Regions from separate parts of the Myceligenerans cantabricum genome, predicted to be linked through region 3. Evidence: riboswitches for the same ligand, from Rfam matches in the RefSeq annotation. Region 3 holds a riboswitch; each other region holds the start of a gene.

Region 1 (6,445 bases), on a different contig from region 3:
CCCTCGACACGTATCGTGCCCTGCTCGCCGACGGCTCCAGCGGGCTCCGGCCCCCGGCGGCCTTCGTGGTGGAGACGATCCAGGCCGAGGGCGGGGTCAACGTCGCGAGCCGCGAGTGGCTGCAGGCGGTGCAGCAGCTGGCGCGCGACGTGGACGCGCTGTTCGTCATCGACGACATCCAGGTCGGCTGCGGCCGCACGGGCAGCTACTTCAGCTTCGACGGCATGGACCTGGACCCGGACATCGTGTGCCTCGCCAAGGGCATCGGCGGCTTCGGGACGCCGCTGGCGATGAACCTCGTCAAGCCCGAGCACGACGCGCGCTGGTCGCCCGGCGAGCACACGGGCACGTTCCGCGGCCAGGGCCTGTCGTTCGTGGCAGGCCGCGAGGCGCTGCGGTACTTCGACGACGACGTGCTCATGACGCAGGTGCGCACCAAGGGCGAGACCATGGTCAACGCGCTGCGGATGATCGCCCGCGACGCGGGCAAGGGGTTCGAGGTGCGCGGGCGCGGGATGGTCCAGGCGCTCGACCTGGGCGACGGTGCCCTCGCCAAGGCGGTCACCGCGGAGTGCTTCGAGAACGGCCTGCTGGTCTGCCCGTGCGGCACCGGCGGCCGGGTGCTCAAGGTGATCCCGCCGCTCACCATCGGTGACGACGACCTGGCCGACGGCCTGGAGATCCTCGCCGCGGCCGTGAAGCACACGATCTGAGCGCGGCACGACCGCGACGCCGTGAACCGACACCACCACGAGGGGAGGCCCTGAGATGAGACAGCGTGAAGACATGACGTTCCCGTTCGAGGAGTACCAGAGGCGTTTGGCGGAGCTGCGCACACGCATGGCGGACCGGCTGCTGGACGCGGTGGTGATCACCGACCCCGAGAACCTGATGTACCTGACGGACTACCAGACCACGGGCTACTCCTTCTTCCAGGCCCTGGTGGTGCCGCTGGAGCTCGAGCCCTTCATGATCACGCGCGCCATGGAGGAGTCCAACGTCATCGAGCGCACCTGGGTGGAGGTGACGCGGCCCTACCCGGACACCGGCGACGCCATCCAGAGCCTGATGCAGGCGCTGCGGGAGTTCGGGCTGCACACCAAGGACGTGGGGTACGAGCGCAACAGCTACTTCTTCCCGGCCTACCACCAGGACTACATCCACACGGCGTTCACCGAGGGACGCCTGCTGGACTGCTTCGGGATCGTGGAGGAGGGCCGCGTGCGCAAGTCCGCGGTCGAGATCGAGATCATGTCCCGGGCCGCCCTGGCGACCGAGGCCGGGATGCGCGCCGGGATCGAGGCGTGCGCGGCAGGGGTGACGGAGAACGAGATCGGCGCGGAGATCAGCGCCGGGATGTTCCGTGCCGGGGGCGAGCCGCCGGCCGTCATGCCGTACGTGGTCTCCGGCCCGCGCACGATGATCGGGCACGCGACCTGGGAGGGCCGGACGGTGCAGCCCGGCGAGCACGTGTTCATGGAGGTGGGCGGCTGCTTCCGGCGGTACCACACCGCCATGATGCGCACGGTGGTGCTCGACGAGGCGTCCGACTCGATGCTCGTCGCGCAGGAGCGGATGAAGCTCGCCCTGCGCGAGGTGAAGGCCGCGATCCGGCCGGGACTGACGGTGTCCGACGCCGACAACATCGTGCGCAACATCATCTCGGACAACACGGTGGGCGCGCGCCTCATCACCCGGTCGGGCTACTCGATCGGGATCGCCTTCCCGCCGAGCTGGGACGAGGGCTACATCGCGAGCCTCAACCAGGGGAACCCGATGATCCTGCGCGAGGGCATGACGTTCCACATCCTGCCGTGGATGTGGGGGGTCGACGGCGACAAGACGGTCGGCATCTCGGACACGATCCACGTGACTGCCAACGGCTGCGAGTCGTTCTTCACCCTGGACGAGGACTTCGTGTGCAAGCCGGAGCACGCGGCGGCGCCGGCGGCGCCGTCCGCCGTCCCCGAGCCCGCGGGCGTCGTCCCGCACGAGGACCCAGGACCAGGCGACGACGACGTCGAGGCCCCGACCCCCATCCGCCCCGGCGTCGCGGAGATCGCGTGAGCCCGGACCCTTTCGAGGAGGTACCTATGCTGACTGCCATCGATCCGAGCAACGGGCAGGTCGTGGCCGAGCAGGACCCGGCCGGCCCCGAGCAGGTCGACGCCGTGCTGGACGCCGCACGGGCGGCCTGGCCGGCGTGGCGCGACCGGGGTATCGCGGGGCGGGCCGAGGTGCTCGCGGCCGTGGGAGCCTACCTGCGCGAGCACACCGACGAGCTCGCGCCGCTGATGACCGCCGAGATGGGCAAGCCGATCACGGAGGCGCACGGGGAGGTCGCGAAGGCTGCCTGGTGCCTCGAGCACTACGCGGAGCACGCGGCGGAGTACCTGGCTCCGGAGGTGCTGGCGTCCGACGCGACGCGCAGCTACGTGCAGCACCTGCCGCTGGGCACGGTGCTGGGCGTGCTGCCGTGGAACGCGCCGTTCTGGCTGGCGGCGCGGTTCGCGGCGCCGGCGCTCATGGCGGGCAACACGTGCGTCATGAAGCACGACCCGCACGTGCCCGGGTGCGCGCAGGCGATCGCGGACGCGTTCGTGGCGGCCGGCGTGCCCGAGGGGGTGTTCGCGAACCTGCCGCTGGAGACCGCGGCGGTGGAGGGCGTGATCCGGGACCGGCGGGTGCAGGCGGTGTCGTTCACGGGGTCGGCGCGCGCGGGGTCGGCCGTGGCGGGTGTCGCGGGGAGCGAGATCAAGCCGGTCGTGCTGGAGCTCGGCGGCAGCGACCCGTGCCTGGTCCTGGCCGACGCCGACCTGGACGCGGCGGCCGAGGTCATCACGCTGTCGCGGATCATCAACGCGGGGCAGTCGTGCATCGCGGCGAAGCGGATCGTCGTCGAGGCGCCGGTGTACGACGTGATGGTCGAGAAGCTGCAGAGGCGGCTGGAGAAGCTGGTGGTGGGGGACCCGCGGGACGCGGGCACGCAGGTGGGGCCGATCGCCCGTGCCGACCTGCGCGACAACCTGCACCGCCAGGTGACCGAGACCGTGGACGCGGGGGCGCGGCTGCTGCTCGGCGGCGAGCTGCCCGAGGGAGCCGGGTTCTTCTACCCGGTCACCCTGCTCGCCGACGTGACCCCGGACATGACGGCCTGCCGCGAGGAGACGTTCGGGCCGGTCATGGTCGTGATGAAGGCCGACGACGCCGAGCAGGCCCTGGCCGTCGCGAACCACACCGACTTCGGGCTGGCGGCGAGCGTGTGGTCGACGCCGGAGCGCGGCGAGGCGCTGGCGGCCCGGATCGAGGCGGGACAGGTCGCGGTGAACGGCATCGTGAAGACCGACCCCCGCCTGCCGAGCGGTGGCATCAAGCGCTCGGGCCTGGGCCGCGAGCTGGGCCCGCACGGCATCCGGGAGTTCGTCAACGCGCAGCAGGTGTGGGTGGGCCCGAAGCAGGAGTAGCCTGCTGCGGACCTTGCTTGTCGGACATGCCTGGAGGGCTTCCCGTGACCGCCGATGACGACCTGACCGCCACGTTCCACGAGTTCGACGCCGACGACGACGGCCACATCACCGTGGACGAGTTCCGCCAGGCGATGGGCGGCCGGGGCGAGGAGGTCTCGAACGACGACCTCACCTCGATCTTCGTGCACGCCGACGCCGACGGCGACGGCAAGATCGACCTGGAGGAGTTCACGAAGGCCTGGAACGGCTGACCCCGCTGTTCCCGGTGAGGCGGCGGCGCAGGTGGGCCGCCGCCTCTTCCGGGTCGTCGGCCCGGGTGATGGCGCGCACGACGACGACCCGGGTGGCGCCCGCCGCCAGGACCTGGTCCAGGCGGGTGGTCCCCGGGCCGTCGTCGTCGATGCCGCCGATCGCGAACCAGGGGGTCACGGGCCGCGCCGCGGCGACCTCCCGCAGCAGGTCCAGCCCGACCGCCGGGCGGCCGGGCTTCGTGGGGGTGGACCAGAGGGGACCGACGCAGAAGTAGTCGACGCGGTCGTCGGCCTCGGCGGTCATGGCCTCCCCGAACGCATGGGTGGACCGCCCGAGGACCGGGCCGTCGCCCAGGAGCGTGCGTACGTCGGCCGGCGAGAGGTCGTCCTGCCCCATGTGCACGACGGGCGCGCCCGCGAGGCCGGCGACGTCGGCCCGGTCGTTGACCGCCCACAGCGCCCCGTGCTCCGCCGCCACCCGCGCCACCAGGGCGTGCAGCTCCAGCTCGCGCGCGGCGTCCAGCGACTTGTCCCGCAGCTGCACGACGTCGACCCCGCCGGAGAACACCCGGTGCAGGAACGGCTCGAGATCGCCCGAGGACTCCCGGGCGTCGGTGCACAGATAGAGCCGGGCGTCGGCGAGCCGCGTTCGAGGATCCACGGCACGCAGTGTAGGTGGGCGGTGCCGGCGGGGTTATGGTTGCTCACGACATGCACGGGAGCCCCCGCGGGGCTGAGAGGGCGCAGGAGCGCCGACCGTCGAACCTGATCCGGATCATGCCGGCGAAGGGAGCAACCATGGAGCACCGCCGTGCGCCCGCCGTCGTGGTCGTGGGCGCCGGGATCATCGGGCTGACCGCCGCCTGGTGCGCACTCGACGCCGGGGCGCAGGTCACCGTCCTCGACCCGGCCCCCGGTGACGGCGCCACCCACGCCGCGGCCGGCATGCTCGGACCCGCGATGGAGGCGGAGTTCGGCGAGGAACGCCTCGCACGGATCGGCGCGGAGTCCGCCCGGCGGTGGCCGTCGTTCGCCGCCGGCCTGGAGCGGGCGGCCGGGCTCCCGCCCGGGACGCTCGGCCTCGACACGACCGGCACCCTCGCCGTCGCGTACGACGCCGACGACGCCGCCCTGCTGCGCCGCCGCCTCGCGCTGCACCACGACCTGGGCCTGGATTCCCGGGAGATCACCCTGGCCGAGGCGCGGGACCGGGAACCGTCCCTCGGACCGCGCGTCTCCGCCGCCGCGTGGATCCCCGGCGACCACCAGGTCGACCCGCGCGCCGTGCACCGGGCCCTCCTCGGCCTGGTGCGCGGCCACCCGGCGGCGACCCTCGTCGCACGGCCCGTGACCTCCCTGGTCCGGTCCGGCACGGACCGTGCCGTGACCGGCGTGGTCGACGCCGCCGGGACCGAGCACCGGGGCGGGGTCGTGGTCCTCGCCGCCGGGCACGCGAGCGCCGCGCTGTACGGCGGAGCCCCGACGAGACCCGTGCCAGGCACCACCCTCCGGCTCGAAGCCGAGGCCGACGCCGGCCCCGCCACCGTCGTGCGCGGCACCGTCCAGGGCCGGCCCGTCTACGTGGTGCCCCGGCGCGCCCGGCCCGAGGGGCGCCGGGAGATCGTCGTCGGCGCCACGTCCGACGAGCGCGCCGCCACCACCCGCACCCGCGCGGGCGACGTGTTCGCCCTGCTGCGCGACGCGCGAGCCCTCCTGCCCGCCCTGGACGAGGCCGACCTCGCCGAGACGACGACCCGCTCCCGCCCGGGCACCCCGGACAACGCCCCGCTGCTCGGCGAGGCCGCCCCCGGCCTGGTCCTGGCCACGGGCCACTACCGCAGCGGCATCCTCCTGACCCCGCACGCCGCCACCATCCTCACCCCCCACCTTTCTCCCGCCCCCACCCCCCGAGGAGCATCCGCATGACTGCCGTACCGACCGACCGGACCGCCGTCGTGAACGGTGAGCCGTACCCGCTGGACGGGCCGCTGCCCGTGACGGAGCTCGTGGCACGCCTGCTGCCCGAGGTGGTGGTCGACGGCGTGCCGCAGGGCGTCGCCGTCGCCGTCGACGACGCCGTCGTGCCCCGCGGGGCCTGGGACCGCACCGAGATCCGCCCGGGGGCGCGCGTCGAGGTCGTCGCCGCCGTGCAGGGAGGATGACCATGACCCCCACCGACGGCACGGCCCCGGCCCTCGCCACGACCGCGCCCGCCGAGGCACCCCTGACCGTCGCCGGCGTCCCGCTCCGGTCGCGGCTCGTGATGGGCACCGGGGGAGCGGCGAGCCTGCTGGCGCTCGCGGACGCGCTGACCGCGTCGGGGACTGAGCTGACCACGGTCGCGATGCGGCGGGTGGCGCGGCCCGCGCCCCGGGGCGCCGCGGAGGGCCCGGCCGGCGGCCCCCGCGTCCCCGGCGACACCTCGATCTGGGGCATGCTGGACCGCCTGGGCATCCGTGCCCTGCCCAACACCGCCGGCTGCTTCACCGTCCGGGAGGCGGTGCTGACCGCGCGGCTCGCGCGCGAGGCGTGCGGCACGGACTGGGTCAAGCTCGAGGTCGTCGCCGACGACGTCACCCTCCTGCCCGACCCGATCGGGACCGTCGAGGCCGCGCGGATCCTGGTCGAGGACGGTTTCACCGTCCTGCCCTACACCAACGACGACCCGGTCACCGCCCGCCGCCTGGCCGACGCCGGCTGCGCGGCCGTGATGCCGCTCGGGTCGCC
Region 2 (6,445 bases), on a different contig from region 3:
TGCCGTGGACGCGACAGCCACCCTGGAGACGAAGGCCACCCTGGAGACGGAGCAAAAACCCGATCAATCTGAAGTGCTTGTATCCGACCGGAGTGGTGGGTTATTCTCGTCCTGTCCGACGCGCGCCTCCTGTCGCGGCGGACCCTCACCTGGAGTCACAACCATGAGAACCCTCATCCTGCTCGCGCTGGTAGGTCTCGGCGCCCAGCTCGTCGACGGCAGCCTCGGTATGGCGTACGGCGTCACGTCGACGACGCTGCTGCTCGCGATCGGCACCAACCCGGCCGCGGCGTCGGCCACCGTGCATCTTGCGGAGATCGGCACGACGCTCGCGTCGGGGGCATCGCACTGGAAGTTCGGGAACGTGGACTGGCGGGTCGTCGCGAAGATCGGGATCCCGGGCGCCGTGGGTTCCTTCGTGGGCGCGACTTTCCTCTCGTCGCTCTCCACCGACGTGGCCAAGCCGGTGATGTCGCTGATCCTCCTCTCGCTGGGTCTCTACGTGCTCCTGCGGTTCACCGTGCAGGGCCTGCCGACCCGATCGGAGAAGCCGCTTCGCAGGCGGTTCCTCACCCCGCTCGGACTGGTGGGCGGGTTCATGGACGCGACCGGGGGCGGCGGCTGGGGGCCGGTCGGCACGCCGGCGCTGCTCGCGAGCGGCCGGATGGAGCCGCGCAAGGTGATCGGCACGATCGACACGTCAGAGTTCTTCGTCGCGGTCGCGGCCAGCATCGGCTTCCTGATCGGTCTGTCCGGGGAGGGCGTCGACGTCGGCTCGGTGCTCGCGCTGCTCGTCGGCGGCCTCGTCGCGGCACCGATCGCCGCCTGGCTGGTACGGCACGTCCCGCCGCGCGTGCTCGGATCGATGGTGGGCGGCGTCATCGTGCTGACCAACACCAGGACCCTCCTCGGCAGCGGCTGGGTCAGCGCGTCCGGCGTGACCGAGATCCTCGTCTACGCGGCGATCTGGATCGGCTGGGCCGCCGCGGTCACCTGGTCCTTCCGGGCGTACCGGATCGACCGGAAGGCCGCGGCCGACGTCGCGCCCGCAGGGGAGCCGGAGGCACCGAGCCGGGTCGCGGCGCCATGATCCGACCGCCCTATCGTGTGTTCATGAGCACCGATCGTGTCGCCGTCATCACCGTGTCGGACCGTTGTGCCCGTGGCGAGGCCGAGGACCGCTCCGGGCCGCTCCTGGTCGGCCTCCTCAAGGAGGACGGCGCCGATGACGTCGTCTCCCGGACCGTGCCTGACGGCGCCGACTCCGTCCGCGACGCCATCCGGTGGGCGCTCGACGAGGGCGCCCGCCTGATCCTGACCACCGGCGGGACCGGCGTCACGCCGCGCGACCGCACCCCCGAGGGGACGCGCGACCTGCTCGAGGAGGAGCTCCCCGGGATCGCCGAGGCGATCCGGTCCCGCGGTGCGGGCGCCGGCGTTCCGAGTGCGGTCCTGTCGCGGGGTCTCGCCGGGACCGTCCGGATGCCCGACGGGGACCGGCGCGCGCTCGTCGTCAACCTGCCCGGGTCCACGGGCGGTACGCGTGACGGCGCCGCGGTCGTCCTCCCGTTGTGGCCACACATCCGTGACCAGCTCGACGGCGGCGACCATCCCGCACCGACGACGCTGTAGCGGTCAGCCGCCCGCGAAGGGCGGGAGGACGTCCACCGTGGAGCCGTCGGGGACCGGGGCGTCGTCCGCCGTCGTCCGGGCGCCGGCCACCAGCAGGGCGCACCGCGACAGGACGTCGCCCAGGCCCGCTCCGTGGCGCGAGGTCAGGTCGGCGCGGAGGGCGGCCGCCGTCGTCGGGCCCGGGAGGTCCTCCGTGGCGACGCCGGCCGCTTCGCGGGCGCCGGCGAAGTAGCGGACCTGGATCATTGCTGCTCCGTTCCCGGACGAACCCAGTCGCCCGACTTGCCGCCCGTCTTGCGGACGAGCCGCACGTCGGCGAGCGACACCGACTTGTCCAGGCCCTTGACCATGTCGACCACCGCGAGCCCCGCCACCGACACCGCCGTCAGGGCCTCCATCTCCACGCCGGTGCGGTCCGCGGTGCGGACGGTCGCGGTGATGTCGACGCCGTCGTCCGTCACGACGAGGTCCACCACCGCGCCGTGCACGCCGATCACGTGGGCCAGGGGCAGGAGCTCCGCGGTGCGCTTGGCGGCGGCGATGCCCGCGATGCGGGCGACCGCGAGCACGTCGCCCTTGGGGACGTCACCGGACCGGAGCGCCGCGACGACGCCGGGCCCGCAGGCGACACGACCGGTCGCGGTCGCGGACCGCACGGTGGGTTGCTTGGCGGTGACGTCGACCATGCGGGCCTCGCCACGGTCGTCGAGATGAGTGAAAGTCACGTGTCCAGGGTAGAAGACCACCGGGCCGCCACGGCGCCGTCCCGAGCACGCGCGGGGTGGCGTGGGTGGCCCGGTCGGTCCGTCGGTGAGTGATCGGCAGATTGAACGACCGATCACTCACCGACGGACCGACCGAGCCGGTGTGCTCGGGTGCGGTGTCTGTCCCGGTCAGATCGCGCGGGACGTCGAGCGGGCCGCGATGCGGGCCACGGCCCGCTGCGCGCCCTTCGCCGCGACCCGCTTGGCCAGGACAGCTGTCGCGGCGGCGGCCGCGGCGAACACCGTCGCCTGCACCATGTCGAGCTCTGGATCGTCGGGCTTGGTCGGGGCTTCCTTACCGGTCACCTTCTTCCAGATCAGTCCCAGCGCCTTCTGCGCCGCCCATCCGGCGGCGAAGGTGAGGGCGATCGTGCCGACCTTCACCGCAAGTGTCGGTTCCGTCTCATTCTCGGCCACGTACCCACCGTAGCGGCATCCGTGTCGGCCAGCAGCGGTAGGCTGCCGAGAACAAACGACAGGGGAGCCCCCACCAGACGTGTGGGCGCTGAGAGTGCGGTCCGCCGCAGACCCTTGAACCTGATCCGGTTAGCACCGGTGGAGGAAGTCGAAAGGACCCCCTCATGACCATTTTCTGCCGCACGGCGGTGACCGCGGCGTCCGCCGCGACCGCGCTGCTGCTCACAGGATGCACGGGGCAGCCCGACAGCGAGGAGTCCGCCGGGCAGCCGGACACCGTCACGCTCGTCACGCACGACTCCTTCGCGCTGAGCGACGGCATCCTCGAGAGGTTCGAGAAGGAGTCCGGGCTCACCGTCGAGGTGAACACCGCCGGCGATGCCGGCACGCTCGCGAACCAGCTCGTGCTGACCAAGGACGCGCCGGTCGGCGACGTCGTCTTCGGCATCGACAACACGTTCGCGTCGCGCGTCACGGACGAGGACGTGATCGCGGGCGACCTGCTGCAGGTCGACCGGGGCGACGTCTGCATCAACGCCGACAAGGAATGGTTCGCCGAGCAGAGCCTCAAGATCCCCGAGACCCTCGAGGAGCTCGCCGCCCCCGAGTACCAGGGCCTGCTCGTCGTGACGAACCCGGCGACGTCGTCCCCGGGCCTCGCCTTCCTGCTGGCCACGGTCGACGAGTTCGGCGACACCGGGTTCGGCGACTACTGGGGCGCCCTGCGCGGCAACGACGTCAAGGTCGTCGACTCCTGGGAGGACGCCTACTACGTCGACTTCTCCGGCGGTGACGGGGAGGGTGACCGCCCCCTCGTGCTGTCGTACTCGACCTCCCCGGCCGCCACGGTCGGCGACGACGGCAGGTCCACCACCAGCGCCCTCCTCAAGACCTGCTTCCGCCAGGAGGAGTACGCCGGCGTGCTGGAGGGCACCGACAACAGCGAGGGCGCCAGCGAGCTGGTGAGCTTCCTGCTGTCGGACCCGGTGCAGGAGGATCTGCCGACCTCGATGTACATGTACCCGGTCAGCGACCGCACCAAGCTCCCCGAGGGCTGGGCCGAGCACGCCCCGCTCGCACAGGACCCGTACGAGCTGGAAGCGGACGAGATCGCGGAGAACCGCGACGAGTGGATCGAGGCGTGGACCGCGATCGTGCTGGGCTGAGGCTCCGTGGAGGCGCCGTCCGGCGAGGCGCCGTCCGGCGGGGGATCGTCTGGCGAGGGGTCGTCTGGGGCGTGGTCGCGCTCGTCCCGCTGCTGTTCGTGGGGCTGTTCTTCGCGTGGCCCGTCGCGACGCTGGTCGCCCGGGGCTTCGTCGACGACGGCGCGCTCGACCTGTCCGGGTTCGCCGACGTCCTCAGCCGCCCGCGCACCTGGCGCCTCATCGGGCTGACGCTCGCCCAGTCCCTCCTCGGGACCGTCTTCTCGCTGCTCCTCGGCCTACCCGTCGCGTTCCTGCTCTACCGCCGCAGCTTCCTCGGGCGCACGCTGCTGCGCGGCCTGGTCACGGTCCCGTTCGTGCTGCCCACCGTCGTGGTCGGGGTGGCGTTCCGCAGCCTGTTCGTGCCCGGCGGCGCGCTCGGCTTCATCGGCCTGGAGGAGACTCTGGGCGGGATCGTCGTCGCGCTCGTGTTCTTCAACCTGTCCGTCGTCGTGCGCACGGTGGGCGGGCTGTGGGAGCGGCTCGACCCGCGCGCCGAGCAGGCTGCCGGAGCGCTCGGCGCCTCGCCGCTCCGGGTGTGGTGGACGGTCACGCTGCCGTCGCTCGGGCCCGCGCTGGTCTCGGCCGCGTCGGTGGTGTTCCTGTTCTGCGCGACGTCCTTCGGTGTCGTCATGGTGCTCGGCGGCCCGCGGTACGGGACCATCGAGACGGAGATCTGGGAGCGCACCACCCAGTTCCTCGACCTGCGCTCGGCGGCCGTCCTGTCGATCCTGCAGCTCGTGGTCGTCGCCACCGCCCTCGCCGTGTCCGCGCGCACCCGCGGCCGGCGCGAGGCCGCTCTGCACCTGGTCAGCGACCGGTGGTCGGCCCGGGCGCTCACCCGCTCGCCCGCCGACACGGCCGCCGTGGCGGCGACGGCCGCCGTCGTCGGCGGGCTGATCCTGCTTCCGCTCGGCGGACTCGTGCTGCGGTCCTTCCGCGGGCCCGACGGCGACCTCGGGCTCGCCAACTACGTCGCGCTCGGTTCCACCGCGGGCAACACGCTGAACGTCACTGTGTGGGAGGCGCTCGGCAACTCGCTGCGGACCGCCACCTGGGCGTGCGTGACCGCGCTGGTCGTGGGCGGGCTCGTCGCGCTGCTCGTGTCGCGCCGGCCGGGCGGGGCCGGGACGCGGAGGGCCGTGTCCCTCCTGGACGGGCTGTTCATGCTGCCCCTCGGGGTGTCGGCGGTGACCGTGGGCTTCGGCTTCCTCATCACCCTCGACCAGCCCTTCGGTGTCCAGTACGACCTGCGTACCTCCGCCGCGCTCGTGCCGATCGCCCAGGCCGTCGTCGCCGTGCCGCTCGTGGTGCGCACCGTCCTGCCCGTGCTGCGGGCCATCGACCCGCGCCTGCGCGAGGTCGCCGGAACCCTCGGAGCGAGCCCCGGTGCCGTGCTGCGTACGGTGGACCTGCCCCTCGCCGCCCGATCGCTCGGGCTGGCCGTCGGGTTCGCGTTCGCCGTGTCGCTCGGGGAGTTCGGCGCGACGTCCTTCCTCGTACGGCCGCAGAGCGACACCCTGCCCGTCGTGATCTTCCGGCTCATCGGGCGGCCCGGGGCCGAGAACTACGGGATGGCGCTCGCGGCGTCGGTGGTGCTGGCCGGGCTCACGGCGATGGTGATGATGCTGGCGGAGCGCCTGCGAGGCGATCATGGCGGAGGGGAGTTCTGATGGGCTCGACAGGTTCGACCACCGGGTCCGAGGGCCTGGCCACCGGTCCAGGAGCCGGTGGCGGGCTCGCCGTGCGCGACGTCGTCGTCCGCTACGAGAAGACGGCCGGCGGGCTGCGGCGCCGTGCGCGAGCGACCACGACCGCCGTCGACCACGTCTGCCTCGACGTGGGCCGCGGCGAGATCGTCGCGCTGCTCGGGCCGAGCGGGTGCGGCAAGTCGTCGCTCCTGCGCGCCGTCGCAGGGCTGGAGCCGCTCGTGGGCGGCACGGTGACGTGGGACGACGGCGACCTGGCCGGTGTGCCGGTGCACCGCCGCCAGTTCGGCCTGATGTTCCAGGACGGCCAGCTCTTCCCGCACCGGGACGCCGGGCGCAACGTCGCGTACGGGCTCGAGGCGCAGCACCTGCCCGGGCGGGAGCGTGCCGCACGGGTCGTGGACCTGCTGGACCTGGTCGGGCTCGCGGGCTACGAGCGGCGCCGGGTGGCCACGCTGTCCGGGGGAGAGCGGCAGCGGGTCGCGCTCGCGAGGGCGCTCGCACCGCGTCCGCGACTGCTGCTCCTCGACGAGCCGCTGTCCGCGCTGGACCGCCGCCTGCGGGAGCGCCTGGCCGCCGACGTCCGCCGGGTCCTGCGGGAGACGGGGACGACGGCGCTCTTCGTCACCCACGACCACGACGAGGCCTTCGCGGTGGCGGACCGCGTCGGCGTCATGTTCGCCGGGCGCCTGCTCCAGGTCGCCCCGCCGGACGAGCTCCG
Region 3 (6,445 bases):
CCGACTTCGAGAACACGACGGTGCTGCTCACCACCCACGACCTCGACGAGGCGGAGAAGCTCGCCGACAGGATCCTGATCCTCGACCAGGGCACGATCGTGGCGAACGGCTCGGCGGACGAGCTGGCGCGCCAGATGGCCACGGGAGCGGAGGTGCGCTGGACCGCGGACGGACGCCGCCACGTGCACGCCGTCGAGCAGAATGATCCCACCGTGTTCGTCCGCGACCTGCTGGGGTCGGACCCTGAGGTCACCGAGCTCGAGGTGCGCCGGGCCAGCCTGGAGGACACGTACATGTCGCTCGTGCACCGTGCGGAGACGGGCCAGGGCGCGCCCGGGAGCGGCTCGGACGAGCCGGGCTCGTCCGAGCCAGGACCGGACGATCCGGGACCGGACGCGACCGGCGACGGCGTGACGAGCAAGGACGACGAGACCCAGGAGGTGCGCTCATGACGGCGGCGACGCCCGACGCCCGGTGGACGGCGGTCCGTGCCGGACTCGTCCGTGGCTGGCTGGAGACCAAGCAGTCGCTCCGGGAGCCCGGGGACATCCTCTGGTTCTTCCTGATGCCCGTGATCTTCGCGGTGGTGCTGCTGTTCATGCGCGGTAGCTCGGTGCCCGGCACCGACTTCGAGCTCGGCGCCATGGTGTTGCCGAGCATCGTGGGCATGTCCATCGCGTTCGGCGGGCTGACCGGGCCTGCCGGGGCCATCGCGACGGACCGCGAGGACGGGACGCTGCTGCGGGCCAAGGCCACGCCGAACGGGATGATCGGCTACCTGTTCGGCAAGGTGGTCATGTTCGGCGCGACGACGCTGATCAGCCTTGCCCTGCTGGTCATCCCCGGCATCACGGTGGCGGGCGACCTGCGGATCGACGCCCGGACCTGGGCGACCCTGGTGGTGATCTTCGTGATGGGCATGGTCGCGACCGTGCCCATCGGTGTGGCGCTCGGGTCCCTGTTCAAGACCGCGTCGCAGACGGGGCTGCTCATGCTGGTCTCGATGGCGCTCCTGGTCGTGTCGGGGATCTTCTATCCGCTCACTGCCCTGCCTTCCTGGCTGCAGTGGATCGGCCAGGCGTTCCCGTACTACTGGCTCGGGCTCGGTGCCCGGTCGGCGATGCTCCCGGACGAGATGGTCGTCGCCGAGATCGGCGAGTCCTGGCGCACGCTCGAGATGTTCGGTGTGCTCGGCATCTGGGCCGCGCTGGGCCTGACCGTCGCGCCGATCGTGCTGCGGCGGATGGCCCGCCGGGCGTCCGGGGCAGCGGTGGCGGCGGCGCGGGACCGTGTCATGGCGCAGGGGTGGTGAGTGGTGGGCGAGACCACGACCGACGTCGTCCACAACCGGATCGCGATGCTCCGGGCCGAACGTGGGATCTCGCGGCGCGAGCTCGCCGAGGCGCTCGGCGTGCACTACCAGACGGTGGGCTATCTGGAGCGAGGGGAGTACAGCCCGTCGCTGTACCTCGCGCTCCGGATCGCCGAGTACTTCGACGTGGCGGTCGAGGTCGTGTTCTCCACGCGGCCGTTCAAGCGGCTCGGTGAGTAGGACGTCGCGCGGGAGAAGGTGGTGCGTCGCCTTCCCTGCGCGACGGTCGCCCGGCGCGGCGTGTCAGGCCTGGTCCTCGGGATCGGCGGGATGGTTCAGGACGGTGATGGTGCCGTCGTCCTCGATCCGGAGGCGGCGCGGGTCGCCGTCGGCGAGGTCGAGCGCGGCCTCGAGGAGGACCGCGTGGACGGAGTCCCACCGGGCGGGCAGCCAGTGGTAAGAGCGCAAGGCGTCGAGAACCGGTCCTGGGGGTACGCGTTGCACGGTCATATCATCCACGAGGTCGCATCATCCCAGGTCAGAGGCTATTTTGCGAACCAGGGGCGTGGAGCTGCCGCCGCTTGGCGCCAGTGTTGACGCACAGATACTGACATGTTGTAACGTAAGCCTCGATCCCACGGGTGCCCTCGCAAGGGCTGAGATCGGGCTGTCGCGGCTCGGACCGTCGAACCTGACCGGGTAATTCCGGCGTAGGAAGTTGGAGAGTTGATGACGACCATTTCTTCACGCGCGCTCACGTACGACGTCGACCACGAGAGCGGCTTGCACGTCGCGGTCACGGAGATCACGCTCGCGCCGTCCCCCGACGGCACCCCGAACGACCCCGTCCGGGTCTACCGGACGGACGGCCCGGCGTGCGACCCGAACCACGGCCTCCCACCGGGCCGGACCGGCTGGATCACGGAACGCGCCGACACCGAGGAGTACAAGGGTCGCGCGGCTCACCCGACCGACGACGGCCGTGGGGCGGCTCGCCGTGCGGCACGCTCGTCCGCCGGCGAGGACGCTGCGCGGCATGCCGGCGGCCCGGCGTCCGCCGACGAGTGGAAGGGGTCCCGCCGCCCGCCGCGCCGCGCGCTCCCCGGCCGCACCGTCACGCAGCTGCACTACGCCCGCCGCGGCGAGATCACCCCGGAGATGCGTTTCGTCGCGGTCCGGGAGGGCTGCGACGTCGAGCTGGTCCGGTCCGAGGTGGCCGCCGGGCGCGCCATCATCCCGAACAACGTCAACCACCCCGAGTCGGAGCCGATGATCATCGGCAAGGCCTTCGCCGTGAAGGTGAACGCGAACATCGGCAACTCCGCCGTGCACAGCTCGGTGGCGGAGGAGGTGGAGAAGCTCCAGTGGGCGACCCGCTGGGGCGCGGACACCGTGATGGACCTGTCCACGGGCGACGCCATCCACACCACCCGGGAGTGGCTCCTGCGCAACTCCCCGGTCCCCATCGGCACGGTCCCGATCTACCAGGCGCTGGAGAAGGTCAACGGCGACGCGAACGCCCTGACCTGGGAGATCTACCGCGACACGATCATCGAGCAGTGCGAGCAGGGTGTCGACTACATGACGGTGCACGCCGGCGTGCTGCTGCGGTACGTGCCGCTGACCGCCAACCGTGTCACGGGGATCGTCTCGCGCGGCGGCTCGATCATGGCCGGCTGGTGCCTCGCGCACCACCAGGAGAACTTCACCTACACGCACTTCGACGAGCTCTGCGAGATCTTCGCCGCCTACGACGTCGCGTTCTCGCTCGGCGACGGCCTGCGCCCCGGATCCATCGCCGACGCGAACGACGCCGCCCAGTTCGCCGAGCTCGACACGCTCGCCGAGCTCACGAAGCGAGCCTGGCGGTACGACGTGCAGGTCATGGTCGAAGGGCCCGGGCACATCCCGCTGCACCTCGTGCGCGAGAACGTGGAGCGACAGCAGGAGCTCTGCGACGGCGCGCCGTTCTACACGCTCGGCCCGCTCGTCACCGACATCGCGCCCGGCTACGACCACATCACGTCGGCGATCGGCGCGGCGGAGATCGCCCGCTACGGCACGGCGATGCTCTGCTACGTCACGCCGAAGGAGCACCTCGGCCTGCCGAACAAGGACGACGTGCGCACCGGGGTGGTCACCTACAAGATCGCGGCCCATGCCGCCGACATCGCCAAGGGCCACCCGGGCGCCCGCGACCGCGACGACGCGCTGAGCAAGGCCCGGTTCGAGTTCCGCTGGCGTGACCAGTTCGCGCTGTCGCTCGATCCGGAGCTCGCGCAGGAGTTCCACGACGAGACGCTCCCGGCCGAGGCGGCCAAGACCGCGCACTTCTGCTCGATGTGCGGGCCGAAGTTCTGCTCCATGCGGATCTCGCAGGACATCCGCGACGAGTTCGGCGGAGCCGCGGAGCAGCAGGCGATCGCCGGGGCCGCGGACGGTCTCACCCCGGAGGAAGCCCAGGCCGGCATGGCGGCCAAGTCGGCGGAGTTCCTGGCAGCAGGCGGCACGGTCTACCTCCCGGACCCGCAGGTCGGCACCCCGACCTGACCCGGGACCGTTGCGGGCGCGGCCCTGCTCACGGAACGTGTGACAGGACCGCGCCCAGCAGCCGCACCGCTGCCGCCTTCTCCAGGGGCGCGTTGTACGAGCCGCACTTCGGCGACTGCACGCATCCTGGGCAGCCGTCCGCACAGGCGCACCCGACGATCGCGTCGCGGGTGGCGCGCAGCCAGGTCGCGCCGAGCTCGAACCCCCGCTCGGCGAACCCCGCACCGCCGGGGAAGGCGTCGTACACGAAGACGGTCGCCTCGCCCGTGTCCGCGTGCAGCTCCGTCGAGACCCCGCCGAGGTCCCACCGGTCGCACGTGGCCAGCAACGGAAGCATCCCGATCGACGCGTGCTCGGCCGCGTGCAGCGCCCCGGGCGTCTCCTCCGCCGACACCCCGGCCGCCCGCAGCACGAAGTCCGGGACCGACCACCACACCGCCACCGTCCCGAGGATGCGCTCGGGCAGGTCGAGCGCCTCCGTACCCATCGTCTGCAGGTCCGGCAGCCTGCGCCGCTGGAAGCTCACCACCTGGCTCGTCACCTCGACGGGCCCGATCCCCCACGTGATCGGCCCCCAGCTCCGCGTGACGACCGGACGGTCCTCCCCGGCGTCGGCCCCGCCGGGCCGGTCCGTCGCGTCGCCCGTCCCGTCGCTCGTCTCCCCGGTGCCGACCCCGACCGTCATCCCGCCGGGCTCCGGGTCCCCGCCCGTGGCGCCGCCGTCGTCGTCGGCCCCGACGACCGCCACCTCCATCACCTCGCGTGACCACGTCCCGTAGTCGACGTCGTGCCGCACGACGACGGCGGTGTGGTCCGTCAGGTCGAAGTGGTCGACGACGTAGGTCACGCCCTGATGGACGTACACGGCGCCGTCGTGCACCTGACCGTCCGCCGACGGCGCGTCGACCGTCCCGAGCAGCCGCCCCGAACCCGCCTCGACGACCCGCACCGGCGTGCCGCCCGACCCCCGCAGGTCGGTCAGCCCCGCCGCGGACTGCGCGTGGGTCCAGTACCAGCCCGAGGCCCGACGCCGCAGCGCGCCCCGCGCGACCAGCACCTCCAGCACGTGTCGCACGTGGCGCGGGTCCCCGAACCGTGCGAGGTCCGCCGACCGCAGCGGTACCTCCTGCGCGGCGACGCACAGGTGCGGTGCCAGGACGTGCGGGTTCTCCGGGTCGAAGACCGTGGCCTCGAGGGGTGCGTCGAAGACCGCCTCGGGGTGGTGGACCAGGTAGGTGTCGAGCGGGTCCTCGCGGGCCACGAAGGCGACCAGCCCGTCGGCGCCCGCTCGGCCGGCACGGCCCGCCTGCTGCCAGAGCGACGTGCGGGTCCCCGGCCAGCCCGCGACGAGCACCGCGTCCAGGCCGGAGATGTCCACCCCGAGCTCGAGCGCGTTGGTCGTGGCCAGGCCCAGGATCTCCCCGGTCCGTACGGCGCGCTCCAGCTCGCGGCGCTCCTCGGGAAGGTATCCGCCCCGGTACGCGGCGATCCGGTCGGACGCAGGGACGGCGGCGGGCACCACCGCGATCGCATGCCGCAGGTGGTCCCGGGCACGCTGCGCGATCGACTCCGCGCCCCGCCGGCTGCGCGTGAACGCCAGGGTGCGGGCACCGGCGGCGGCGAGATCGGCGAGCAGGTCGGCGGCCTCGGCGGTGGCGGAGCGACGGGGGTTCTCGCGCGGGCGTTCGGCGGGCGGGGCCGACTCGTGCCCGGGGGCGGCGTCGAGCGCCCAGGGGTCGTCGTCGCCGACGGCGCCCGCGTCGCCGGGACCGGGACTGCCCGTTCCGGCGGAGTCGTCGTGGGCGTCGGTCGCGCTGCGGGTGCCGGGCGGGTCGCCGGCGTCGTCGGCCCCGGAGCCCCTGCCCGACCGTGCGAACCCGTACCCCGCGACCTCGGGCGGCTGCCACAGCGCGAAGGTGCGCCGCCCGGCGGGCGACGTGTCGTGGTCGACGACGGTGATCTCCTCGGCGGGCACCCCGATCAGCCGCCCCGCGCTGACCGCGGGCTCGGCACTGGTCGCAGAGGCGACGACGAACCTGATCCGCCCGGCCCCGTCACCTGGAGCGGGCCCGGCGGAAGCCTGCCTGGCGGAAGCGGGCCCGGCGGCGGCAGCCCCGGGCGCGGAGGTGGCAGGAGCGGGCAGCCCGGAAGCGCCGTCGAGCGTGGACGGGAACTCGGGGACCGCCGCGTAGTGCTCCGCGAGCCGGGACAGCCGCCGCAGGACGTGCGACACGTGGGCGCCGAACACGCCGCGGTAGGCGTGCCCCTCGTCCACGATCACGTACCGCAGCCCGCGCAGCAGCCGTGACCAGCGGCGATGTTGCGGCAGCAGCGCGAAGTGCAGGAAGTCCGGGTTGGTCAGCACGACGTCGGCGTGGCTCTGGGCCCAGCTCCGTTCCTCGCGCGGCGTATCGCCGTCGCAGGTGGTGACACGGACGTCGGGGGTGCGGGCGGCGTCGAGCACACGCCGCAGCGCGTGGAGCTGGTCGGCGGCGAGCGCCTTGGTCGGGCTGAGGTAGATCGCGGTCGGTCGCGGGGCGTTCGCCGCCGACGGCGGTCGCGGGCCACCGCTCGTCGTCGTGC

What was found. Region 3 has a riboswitch for thiamine pyrophosphate ahead of thiC (phosphomethylpyrimidine synthase ThiC). Riboswitches for the same ligand answer to the same signal wherever they lie in the genome.
Region 1: another riboswitch for thiamine pyrophosphate. It lies ahead of thiO (glycine oxidase ThiO); the one in region 3 lies ahead of thiC (phosphomethylpyrimidine synthase ThiC).
Region 2: another riboswitch for thiamine pyrophosphate. It lies ahead of ACYU96_RS16545 (thiamine ABC transporter substrate-binding protein); the one in region 3 lies ahead of thiC (phosphomethylpyrimidine synthase ThiC).

The regions. Positions count from the first base shown of each region.
Region 1 covers NZ_BAAHAJ010000009.1:84,508-90,952, forward strand. Annotated here, with positions in the region: gene ACYU96_RS09530 (diaminobutyrate--2-oxoglutarate transaminase) at 1-713, shown strand, start outside; gene doeA (ectoine hydrolase) at 769-2,067, shown strand; gene ACYU96_RS09540 (NAD-dependent succinate-semialdehyde dehydrogenase) at 2,094-3,464, shown strand; gene ACYU96_RS09545 (EF-hand domain-containing protein) at 3,509-3,718, shown strand; gene thiE (thiamine phosphate synthase) at 3,696-4,388, opposite strand; TPP riboswitch at 4,424-4,527, shown strand; gene thiO (glycine oxidase ThiO) at 4,517-5,644, shown strand; gene thiS (sulfur carrier protein ThiS) at 5,641-5,880, shown strand; gene ACYU96_RS09565 (thiazole synthase) at 5,883-6,445, shown strand, end outside.
Region 2 covers NZ_BAAHAJ010000011.1:434,338-440,782, reverse strand. Annotated here, with positions in the region: gene ACYU96_RS16570 (sulfite exporter TauE/SafE family protein) at 164-1,090, shown strand; gene ACYU96_RS16565 (MogA/MoaB family molybdenum cofactor biosynthesis protein) at 1,114-1,632, shown strand; gene ACYU96_RS16560 (MoaD/ThiS family protein) at 1,636-1,878, opposite strand; gene moaC (cyclic pyranopterin monophosphate synthase MoaC) at 1,875-2,357, opposite strand; gene ACYU96_RS16550 (DUF4235 domain-containing protein) at 2,526-2,813, opposite strand; TPP riboswitch at 2,864-2,977, shown strand; gene ACYU96_RS16545 (thiamine ABC transporter substrate-binding protein) at 2,978-3,979, shown strand; gene ACYU96_RS16540 (ABC transporter permease) at 3,955-5,688, shown strand; gene ACYU96_RS16535 (ABC transporter ATP-binding protein) at 5,688-6,445, shown strand, end outside.
Region 3 covers NZ_BAAHAJ010000013.1:355,010-361,454, forward strand. Annotated here, with positions in the region: gene ACYU96_RS18785 (ABC transporter ATP-binding protein) at 1-452, shown strand, start outside; gene ACYU96_RS18790 (ABC transporter permease) at 449-1,312, shown strand; gene ACYU96_RS18795 (helix-turn-helix transcriptional regulator) at 1,316-1,552, shown strand; gene ACYU96_RS18800 (hypothetical protein) at 1,616-1,816, opposite strand; TPP riboswitch at 1,942-2,046, shown strand; gene thiC (phosphomethylpyrimidine synthase ThiC) at 2,042-3,862, shown strand; gene ACYU96_RS18810 (DEAD/DEAH box helicase) at 3,891-6,445, opposite strand, start outside.